One region of the Sphingobium yanoikuyae genome, then DNA from elsewhere that is predicted to be linked to it. Evidence: riboswitches for the same ligand, from Rfam matches in the RefSeq annotation. Region 1 holds a riboswitch; each other region holds the start of a gene.

The links. Region 1 has a riboswitch for cobalamin ahead of HH800_RS10930 (TonB-dependent receptor). Riboswitches for the same ligand answer to the same signal wherever they lie in the genome.
Region 2: linked by a shared signal. The riboswitch ahead of HH800_RS00365 (TonB-dependent receptor plug domain-containing protein) and the one ahead of HH800_RS10930 (TonB-dependent receptor) in region 1 are both predicted to bind cobalamin.
Region 3: linked by a shared signal. The riboswitch ahead of HH800_RS03800 (cobalamin biosynthesis protein CobG) and the one ahead of HH800_RS10930 (TonB-dependent receptor) in region 1 are both predicted to bind cobalamin.

What each region holds. Positions count from the first base shown of each region.
Region 1 covers NZ_CP053021.1:2,203,467-2,206,738, reverse strand. The annotation lists gene HH800_RS10930 (TonB-dependent receptor) at 1-2,010, opposite strand, end outside; cobalamin riboswitch at 2,198-2,440, opposite strand; tRNA gene HH800_RS10925 (tRNA-Glu) at 3,023-3,097, opposite strand.
Region 2 covers NZ_CP053021.1:66,152-69,423, reverse strand. The annotation lists gene HH800_RS00370 (FecCD family ABC transporter permease) at 1-60, opposite strand, end outside; gene HH800_RS00365 (TonB-dependent receptor plug domain-containing protein) at 47-1,903, opposite strand; cobalamin riboswitch at 2,074-2,316, opposite strand; gene HH800_RS00360 (threonine ammonia-lyase) at 2,456-3,272, shown strand, end outside.
Region 3 covers NZ_CP053021.1:711,891-715,162, forward strand. The annotation lists gene HH800_RS03790 (MarR family winged helix-turn-helix transcriptional regulator) at 1-302, opposite strand, end outside; tRNA gene HH800_RS03795 (tRNA-Gln) at 465-539, shown strand; cobalamin riboswitch at 717-929, shown strand; gene HH800_RS03800 (cobalamin biosynthesis protein CobG) at 1,209-2,261, shown strand; gene HH800_RS03805 (precorrin-8X methylmutase) at 2,261-2,890, shown strand; gene cobI (precorrin-2 C(20)-methyltransferase) at 2,887-3,272, shown strand, end outside.

The sequences.
Region 1 (3,272 bases):
CTTCTTTCCCAGGTCGTAGCGCGCCGAAGCATCGACGAGCGTATAGGCCGGAATGCGACGGGTATTGGCGGCGTCCGAATAGCGCTTGCCGACATGGCGCAGGCCGGTGTCGAGGTGCAGCGGTTGCACCGGCCGCCAAGAAAGCCACAGATTGGCTGCCTTTTCGGCAACGCCGATCGGCATGTTGCCGTTGCGGCTGACAAGCTCCGTGCCGACAAGTTCGTCGAAGTCGTCATATTGCGCGTTCAGGATCGTGCCGTTGGCCAGGATGCTGAAGGACTTGGTCACGGCCAGTCCGAACGATGCCTCGACGCCGTAGGACGATTGCTGGCCGACCTGCACAGACACCGTGGGATCATTGGCGGAGCGGGTCAGGATCTTCTTCTTGACGATGCGATAGCCCGACAGCGTGAATTCGCCGCGCCCGTCGAGGAAGGTTGCCTTGGCACCCGCTTCCCATTGCCGCCCGGTGGATACATCGAAGCTGGTTTGTGCCAGCGTCGCGGTGAGGAACGCCGTCACCGGATCGGCGGCCGCGGAATATTGCGCGTAAAGCGAGATCGTGTCCGTGGGATTGTAGACCAGCCCCGCACGCCAACTGGTACTGGGATAGCGCGCGGTGTAGTCGGCGGTCGGATCGAGCGCATCGTGGCGCTCGGTCTTCGGGCGATCGTAGCGCAGGCCCGTCACCAGCGACAGTCGATCCGACAGCGAGAGGCGGCTTTCGCCGAACAGCGCCCATTGCTGCACATCTGTCTTATACTTGTACCGGGTGCCGAAGGCGCCATCCAGAAACGTGCCGGGCGCGTAGTCGTAGGGATCCACCAGGTCGGATCGGGAATTGGGCGAACTGTCGGTGCGCAGCAGCGATCCGCTGTTATACTCTCCGCCCAGGCTCAGGCGGTGGTCCATGCCCAGCAATGTGTGGTCGAAAACCGCGTTGAAGCGGTCGCCCCACTGCTTGGTCTTGTAGAAGATTTCCAGATAGCTCGACCGGCGGATCTGATCGCCGGACCAGGCATAGCCTTCTGCATTGCGCCAGTGCTTGAAGCCGGTGAGGTAATAGGCGACGTTGGTGATCGTCACCCCGTCTGAAGGCGTCCATTCCGCCTTGGCCTGGGTCCAGGCATCGTCGAAGCGCAGCGAGCGGTCGGCGATATTGTAGTTCTTCTTGCGGATTTTGCGCACCAGCTTGCCATCACGCAGCGGCGTGCCGTACCAGATCGTCGGATCTAGATCGGCGCGATCATGCGTCAGGGTCAGCACCAGATCGTCACTGGCCTGGTAGCGCAGCGCGGCCGACAGGGCGAGACTACGGGAGCGTCCGCGCTCCATCCAGCCGTCCGACCGGTTGTAGCTGAGATCCACGCGGTAGGACAGCTTGTCCCCGATTGGCCCGCCGATCCCGCCGGCCGCTGCATATGTATCGAAAGAGCCGCCGCTGAGGCGTAGTTCACCTTCGAACTCTTCGGTGTTGGGCTTTTTGCGCACAACGTTGATGGCGCCGCCGATGCCGCCTTCGCCATAGAGCACGGACGCTGCGCCGCGCAGCACCTCGATGCGCTCGGCCATCCAGGGATCGGCGGGGAAGGTCTGCGTGGTCGTCGTATAGACCCGCATACCGTCATAGAGCTGCATCACCGAGGTGTAGCCGGTGAACCCGCGCGAACTCAGGGAATAGCCGAATGCCGAGGAATTGTTGATCAGGCCCGGCGCGCGCGCCGCCGCCGCAACGACCGTGCGGTCACCAAGACTGCGGATCATCTCCTTGGTGATGACATCGACGCTTGCGGGCGTCTGCATAGGCGTCAGGCCAAGGCGGCTGGAGGCATCGGCCTGCTGGCCAAGTTGCAGGACGCCGGCCTTGCGCGCCGTGACGACGATGTTCTCCGTGCCATCGGGCGCGGCGTCGGCGGTCTCCTGAGCATGCGTTGCGGTGACACTTGCCGCCAGTGCGCAACATGATGCGCCGGAACGGATCAGGCCGGAAAGAAGCGATCGTGTATTCATGTGTAACCCCCGTTGCGTTTTCCAGTCGAACGGACAGGTTCCCGCGCAGGAGGACGTCTCCTCGCACGGGCGCAGCGGTGGAGACCGGGCGCAAACGAGCGACCGGCGGAACCCACCGTTGCGGCCTGGCCGCAAGTTCGTCGCTCAGACGGAGTACACCGTGCCGCGGCCATCCCCTGGACCAAGGCAAGAGCGACCGGACGCTGGCAGGTCTCCTGGCTCACGGGTCATCGCACGATGCACGGCCTTCCCAGGCCTCGCAGGAGTTAGCGTCCGGCCCAGTGGCTGCGACAGGCATCCTTGGCCTGCCGCGATATGCATCGCGCTATCCGCTTACAGTTGCAGGGACAGCCTCGGCTTCAGGGGCAGTGCCCCTCCACCGCGTTCCCTTTTAAGCCTCTTTCGAAGCACCAACGCGATCTTGCCCCCCGTTAGGGGACGGGCTGGGAACTATGGGCTATCGAACAGGATAGCAAGAAATTCGTGGAATGTGGAATTTGGTCATGCCTGGACGGCCGGTATGCGGCTGTCCCTGACGCTCAGGTGCTGAACACACCGCCCCGATAGCAGTCATGAACAAGCGGCACATGAGTTGTTGCGAACGATTATCAATGCACGTAATGCGTCGGCAGATAGCGATGCTCAACAACGCCGCCGCCCTTACGGATCATGCGCCGGCGAACGGTTGCTACCTCGCCTTCGGCTCTCCGAATCTGCCGAACCGCAGCCTGTCACCCAGGCCGTTCATCAGCTGGGTAGCGTCGCGACAGACATTCCTAGACCAGCGATAGTTTTTGAAATTCGAGTACATTCAGGAGGGCAGCGAGCGGGCAACCATTGCTTGAGATCGGATGGCTAGAGTTACCCTCGTTTCAGCCTTATTTATACTGATCCATGGCAAGGATCGTCCGACGGCGTCCACAGATGATCACTGAGTGTGAGGAAAAGAATCGCTTATTGGAGAATTGGCGATCTCGGCGTTCTTCAATGCCAACTAAGTCATTGATTTTGCTGGTGACCCCTACGGGAATCGAACCCGTGTTTCAGCCGTGAGAGGGCCGCGTCCTAACCGCTAGACGAAGGGGCCGTATGTCGCATGGGCGACAGGCAGGGGCGTGCCTTTAGGCAGGGGAGGCGATGGCGTCAAGCGAAAGCGGTGAAAAGTTTTCGCGGCCCCTACGTCGACTGCGGCCCATAAAAAACCACCCCATGCGATGCACGGGGTGGCCAGGTTCAGGGAGGAGACGCCTCCAAGGGGGAGG
Region 2 (3,272 bases), 2.1 Mb from region 1:
CAGCAGGGCGATCAGCCCCGGCAGCAACAGGGGATGCCGCCGCCCCTTAGAAGCGGACACGCACGCCGCCATAGGCCGACCGGCCATAGGTGCCATAGCCATAGGCCGTGGCGTAATCCGCATCGAACAGATTGTCGATCCGGCCATAGACTTCCAGATGGTCGCCCACGGGGAAGGACGCGCGCAGCCCGGCCAGCGCATAGCCGTCGAGCCGGCGGGTGTTGGCCGTGTCGTCATAGCTGTCGCCGACCATGGTCAGCGTCGCGCCGGTCGACAGGCCGAAGGCCCAGAGATAATCGGCCGACACACTGACCGCATTGGCGGCGCGGCGCGGCAGGCGATTGCCGTCGGTGGCCCCGCCCGACCGATCGCGCGCATCGACATAGGAGTAGGAGGCCGCCACCGTCAGGGCCTCGACCGGCTTCAGCGTCAGCGTCGCTTCCACGCCCTTGGCGCGGGTCCGGTCGAGATTGCCATAGGTGTAGGTCGCATAGTCATAATTGATCTGGTTGCGGGTATCGCGCCGGAAGGCGGTCAGCGACAGCACGGCCCGGTCCCCGTCCAGGCTCTGGTCGAAGCCGATATCATAGCTTTTCGACCGCTCCGGCCGCAGCGCGCTGTTGCCGCTATAGGTGTCGTAGAGTTGATAGAGGGACGGCGCCTTGAACCCCTCGCCATAGGAGAGGCGGATATTGGTCGCGCCGGCGTTCGGCGTGTAATTGGCGTTGGCGCCAAAGGTGGTCGCGCCGCCGAACTGGCTATGATCGTCATGGCGCAACCCGCCGGTGACGGCGAGGCCGGTGAGCGGCTTCATCACCGCCAGCGCATAGACGCTGTCGATATTCGCCTTTGCGCTGTCGGTGCTGCCAAAGCCGAAATAATCATAGTCCGGCCGCTCATGCTCATAGCCGAAGATCAGCTTGGCCTGGTCGACCGGGGCATAGACGCCCTCATATTCGAAGCGCAGGTTGGTGCCCGAATAGCCATAGTCCGGGTCGGTGCCGCGCACGAAATAATAGTCGCGATCGTTGCGCAGCCAGGTGACGGCAGCGCGGTTGGTCAGCTTGCCGTCGAGCAGCGCCAGGTTGATCCCGGCATAGCCGACATATTGGTCCAGCTTGCTGACGTCGCTGCTGTCGGCCGGCGCGCCGAAGAAGCTGTCATAGTCGAGATCGGCATGGATATAATAGCCGCGCAGGTCGAGGCTTAGGCTGTCGGTGAAAGCGATCTTCAGCTTGGCGTTAGTGGCGATATTCTCATAGCCATCCTTCTCCACGCCGCCGAACGACCGGCCGACCGAGGAGATGCCGTCGGTGTTGAAATAGGCGACGCCGACGCCGCCCGACACCGCGCCATGCGTGCCCGACACATCGGCCTTGGCGTTCAGCGTATCGCTATAGCCATAGTCGGCCGAGGCGTTAACCTCGAAACCCTCGCTGGGCGCGCCGGTCATCACATTGACCACGCCGCCGATCGCCTGGCTGCCATAGACCACCGAGTTGGAGCCGCGCAGCACTTCGATCCGGCGGATATTGCCGGTCAGCAAATGGCCGAAATCATAGCCGTCGCCGATGCCGCTCGGGTCGTTGACCTTGACCCCGTCGATCAGCACCAGCGTCTGGGTCGTCTCAGCGCCGCGCAGCGACACGCCGGTCACGCCGCCGGTGGAGCCGTTGCGGCTGAAACGGACGCCCGGCGTGGTGGCGAGCAGGTCGACGACATCGACCGCCTGGCGCGTTCTGATCGTGTCGGCATCGATCACCGTGATCGCCTGGCCGACCTCGTCGCGCGGCTGCGCAATGCCCGAAGCGGTGACGACGATATCGTCATCCTGTGCCAGATCCTGGGCCAGTGCCGGCGTAGCGGCCAGCAGCGCGATCAGCGAAATCCCCAACATCTTCATTTTATCGTCCCCCGGCGTCCGTCGATTTGGAACCGGGGCGTCCGCACAAGCGGTCGCTGCGTGAGGATCGGGAAGACGCCAGCGCCCCACCCCACGCACCGATGCGGCCCCGGCCGCCATGGGCGTCGCTCGACGGAAACACCGCGCCATGGCCATCCCCTGGGCCAGGGCAAGAGCGACCAGACGCCGGCAGGTCTCCTGGCTCGCGGGTCAGGGCAGCGATGCGCCAGCCTTCCCGGACCTGTCGGTCCAGTGGCCGGTTCCGGCCCTCCCCTTTTGAAGAGCTTGGGAACCCTGCGCATCGCGCTCACCGCTTACAGTTGCAGGGACAGCCGCGGATTTGGAAGGGCTGCGCCCCCCGCACCGCATTCCCGTTTTCAGCCCTTGCGGGCACCGGCGCGATCATGCGCGTCCGGGGCTTTTGACCGCCCCGGCGCGCGGCCCCCATAAGCCAAAGCACAAGCCCTGCCAAGCGGGCCAGGATCGCCCCGGCGGATCGTTGCGCGGCGCCGGCGGGCGGCTATGCAGGGGCCACTTACCGGGAGACGCCACATGACCGATTCGCTTGCCATCACCGCCGCCGACGTCGCCGATGCCGCGCGGCTGATCGCGCCGGCGGCGGTCCGTACCCCGCTGATCGAGAATGCCGCACTCAACGATCATTGCGGCCGGCGGGTGCTGGTGAAGTTTGAGGGCGCCCAGCATAGCGGATCGTTCAAGTTTCGCGGCGCCTATAACCGCCTCGCCCGCCTCGATGCGGCGGAACGGGCGGCGGGCGTCGTCGCCTGGTCCTCGGGCAACCATGCCCAGGGCGTCGCCTTCGCCGCCCGCCTGCTCGGCATTCCCGCCACGATCGTGATGCCGGCCGATGCCCCGGCGATCAAGACCGCCAACACGCGTGCGATGGGGGCTGAGGTCGTCCCCTATGACCGCTTCACCCAGAGCCGTGAGGAAATCGCCACCGCCCTTGCCACCGAACGCGGCGCGACGCTGGTTCCCTCCTTCGACGATCCCTTCATCATCGCCGGCCAGGGCACGATCGGCCTCGAAATATTGGAGCAGGCGCAGGCCGCTGGCGCCGACCTCACGCAAATCCTCGTCTGTTGCGGTGGCGGCGGGCTGGTCGCAGGCACGGCGACGGCAGTCAAAGCCGCCCGCCCCGACATCAGCGTCTATGCGGTCGAACCCGCAGGCTTTGACGATACCGCCCGCTCGCTCGCCAGCGGCACGCGCGAAAGCGTCTCGCCCGACGCGCGCAGCATCTGCGACGCCCTGCTGGCGCCCAGCCCCGGCGCGCTGACCTTCCCGATCAACCACACCCTGCTCGCGGGCGGCCTCGTCGTCAGCGACGATCAGGTGCGCGACGCGA
Region 3 (3,272 bases), 1.5 Mb from region 1:
GGCCGGGTCTCGATATAGCCGCGCTCGATCAGGTCATTGAGCACCCGGCCGAGCGATTGCTTGGTGATCGCCAGCAGGCGCAGCAGATCCTTCACCGTCAGGTCGGGCTGGCGCGAGATGAAATAGAGGGCGCGGTGGTGGGCGCGGCCCAGCCCCTGCGCCGCCAGCCCCTCGTCGATCGAGCGGGTGAGCGCGGAATAGCCGAAATAGAGCATCTCGATGCCGCGCCGGATTTCGTCCTCGCGCAGGAACAGCGGCGAAGCCGGTGCGATCTGGCTGGGCGAGGGGGCTTGGACGGACATCGGCGCGGGTTTCCGGCTGGAGGGGAGGGGGCGTGGCGTTGATCCCTAAGATGGGTTGGGCGGGAAGGAAAGGGAAAGGCGAAGTCCATCGTCAGGAGGGCTTTTCTTTCGTGCATCAGCCGCTATATGGCGGTCCCGCGCTGACTTGGATCGGCGCATTGCTGGGGCGTCGCCAAGCGGTAAGGCAGCGGCTTTTGATGCCGCCATGCGCAGGTTCGAATCCTGCCGCCCCAGCCATAATTTTCGGTATCCGACGCCGCGTCGCTTTCCTTGCTTCCGGTTTCCGTTTCGGCATCTTCCGTCGGTATGCCTTGGGCGTCGAGCCGGCAGCGGGACTGCCGATACTCATTCCATGTCTTGGCGAAGACCGATGTTTCGACTAGGGCATCATCGATGCGCCGGTTCATGTTGGTGCATTGCATAACTGACGCCGGTGTTCCGCAAGGAACTTAATCGGGAATGCGGTGCGGGGGCCTTGCCCCTTATTCCGTGGCTGTCCCTGCAACTGTAAGCGGATAGCGCGATGCACGAGCCCGTGAGGGCAGCCACTGGACAGAGCGTCCGGGAAGGCTTGCATCCCGCAACGACCCGCGAGCCAGGAGACCTGCCGGCGTTTCGGTCGCTCTTGTCCTGACCCAGGGGTTGGTCATGGCACGGTCTCTCTTCCGTCTGGGCGGCGAAGCGTGTGGCTGGGGCTGCACGGCCGCGTGGTGTCGGGCGCCTGTCGCGCCTGCCTGCCGCCTCGCGCCGACCGGCGATGCCGGCAAGCCCTGCCTGGTTGCGTCCCGGCGCGCGGAGGATGTGCCTGTGAGCCAGACCGGCGCGGGCAGTGATAGGGCGACCGCGAACCATGCGGTAGCCCACGGGCCGGCCGTTCGGGGCTGGTGTCCCGATGCCTGGCGCCCGATGGCGGCGGGCGACGGGCTGATCGTGCGCGTGAAGCCGCGCCTCGGTCGTCTTTCGGCCGACGATCTGGCGGCGCTGGGCGAAGCGGCGATCGCCCATGGCAACGGCCTGATCGACATGACCCGGCGCGCCAATCTCCAGATCCGCGGCGTGCGCGACGAAAGCTGGCGCCCCTTGCTCGACCGCCTGCTCGACCTTGGCCTGGTGGACCGCGATGCCCGGCGCGAGGGCGCGCGCATGATGATGGTCGCGCCAGACTGGCGGGCGGGCGACGACAGCCATCGCATCGCCAGCCAGTTGCTTGATCGCCTGGACGAATTGCCGGACTTGCCGGGCAAGATGGGCTTCGTGATTGATGCCGGCGCCGCGCCGCTCCTGTCCGGCGAAGCGGGGGATTTTCGCATCGAGCGGGCGCGGGACGGCGGCCTGATCTTGCGTGCGGAGGGGCGGGCACAAGGCGTGCCGGTGGACAGCGGCGGCGAAGTGGATGCGCTGCTCGCGCTCGCCCGATGGTTCGTGGAGAGCGACGGCGCGCGCGCGGGGCGCATGGCCCGGCATGATGCGCCCCTGCCGGATTGGGCAACGGGCAGGGCAGAGGCCGCGTCGCCGCGCCCGCGACTGGTCCCCGGCGCATGGGATGGCGGCATGGCCTATGGTCTCTCGTTCGGTCGGATCGACGCGCGGCATCTTCTCGACGCGCCGGCCATGCGGCTGACCCCATGGCGCATGCTGCTGGCCGAAGGGCAGGTGCCCGGCCTGTCCGCCGACGCTGCCGATACGCTCATGCATGTGGAGGCCTGCCCCGGCGCACCTGCCTGTCCGCAGGCGAGCGTGGAGACCCGCGACCTCGCCCGCCGGCTGGCGCCCCATGTGGCGGGCCGCCTTCATGTCTCCGGCTGCGCCAAGGGCTGCGCCTGTTCGATGCCGGCCGACATCGTGCTGACGGGGCGGGACGGGCGCTACGACCTTGCCTTCCATGCCCGCGCAGGATCGGCGCCCGACCGTCCTGACCTCACCGCCACCGACCTTCTTGCCCATTTCGGAGCCTGTTGATGCCCCATGATTATGAGAGGGACGGCGCGGCAATCTATCGCCAGTCCTTCGCCACCATCCGCGCCGAAGCCGACCTCGGGCGCTTTGCTGCCGAGGAGGAGCCGGTCGCCGTGCGCATGATCCATGCTGCGGGCATGGTGGACCTTGCGGGCCATATCCGCTTTTCGCCGGGCTTTGCAGCGGCGGCGCGGCAGGCCCTGGCCGCAGGGGCGCCGGTGCTGTGCGATGCGCGCATGGTGTCGGAAGGGGTCACGCGCGCGCGACTGCCCGCCGACAATGCCGTGCTCTGCACCTTGCACGAGATCGCCGTGCCGGACATGGCGCGGGCGATGGGCAATACCCGGTCCGCCGCCGCGCTGGAACTGTGGCGGCCGCATCTTGCCGGGGCACTGGTTGCCATCGGCAATGCGCCCACGGCGCTGTTCCACCTGCTCGACATGCTGGAGGATCCGGCCTGTCCGCGCCCCGCGGCGATCATCGGCTGCCCGGTCGGCTTCGTCGGCGCGGCGGAATCCAAGGCGGCACTGTGGGCGGCGCAGCCCGTGCCCTGCTGCGTCGTCGACGGCCGGCTGGGTGGCAGCGCAATCACGGTTGCGGCGATCAACGCGCTGGCGAGCCGCGCGGAATGAGCGGCACCGTCTATGGCGTGGGCCTTGGCCCCGGCGCGCAGGACTTGCTGAGCGTGCGCGCCGACCGGCTGGTGCGGGGGGGACGGCATGTCGCCTATTTCCGCAAGGCCGGCCGACCGGGGCAGGCGCGCCGCATCGCGCAGGGCATGTTGCGGGACGATGCAATCGAACTGGCGATGGAATATCCGGTGACGACCGAAATTCCGGTCACCGATCCGCGCTATAACGACTGCCTTGCCGCCTTCTATGCCGACTGCACCGGCCGGCTGCTGGCGATCGCGGAGGCGGGGGAGGATGTGGTCGTCTTGTGCGAGGGCGATCCCTTTTTCTACGGCTCCTTCATGCATTTGCACAGTCGGCTGTCGGGGCTGGTCCCGGTCGA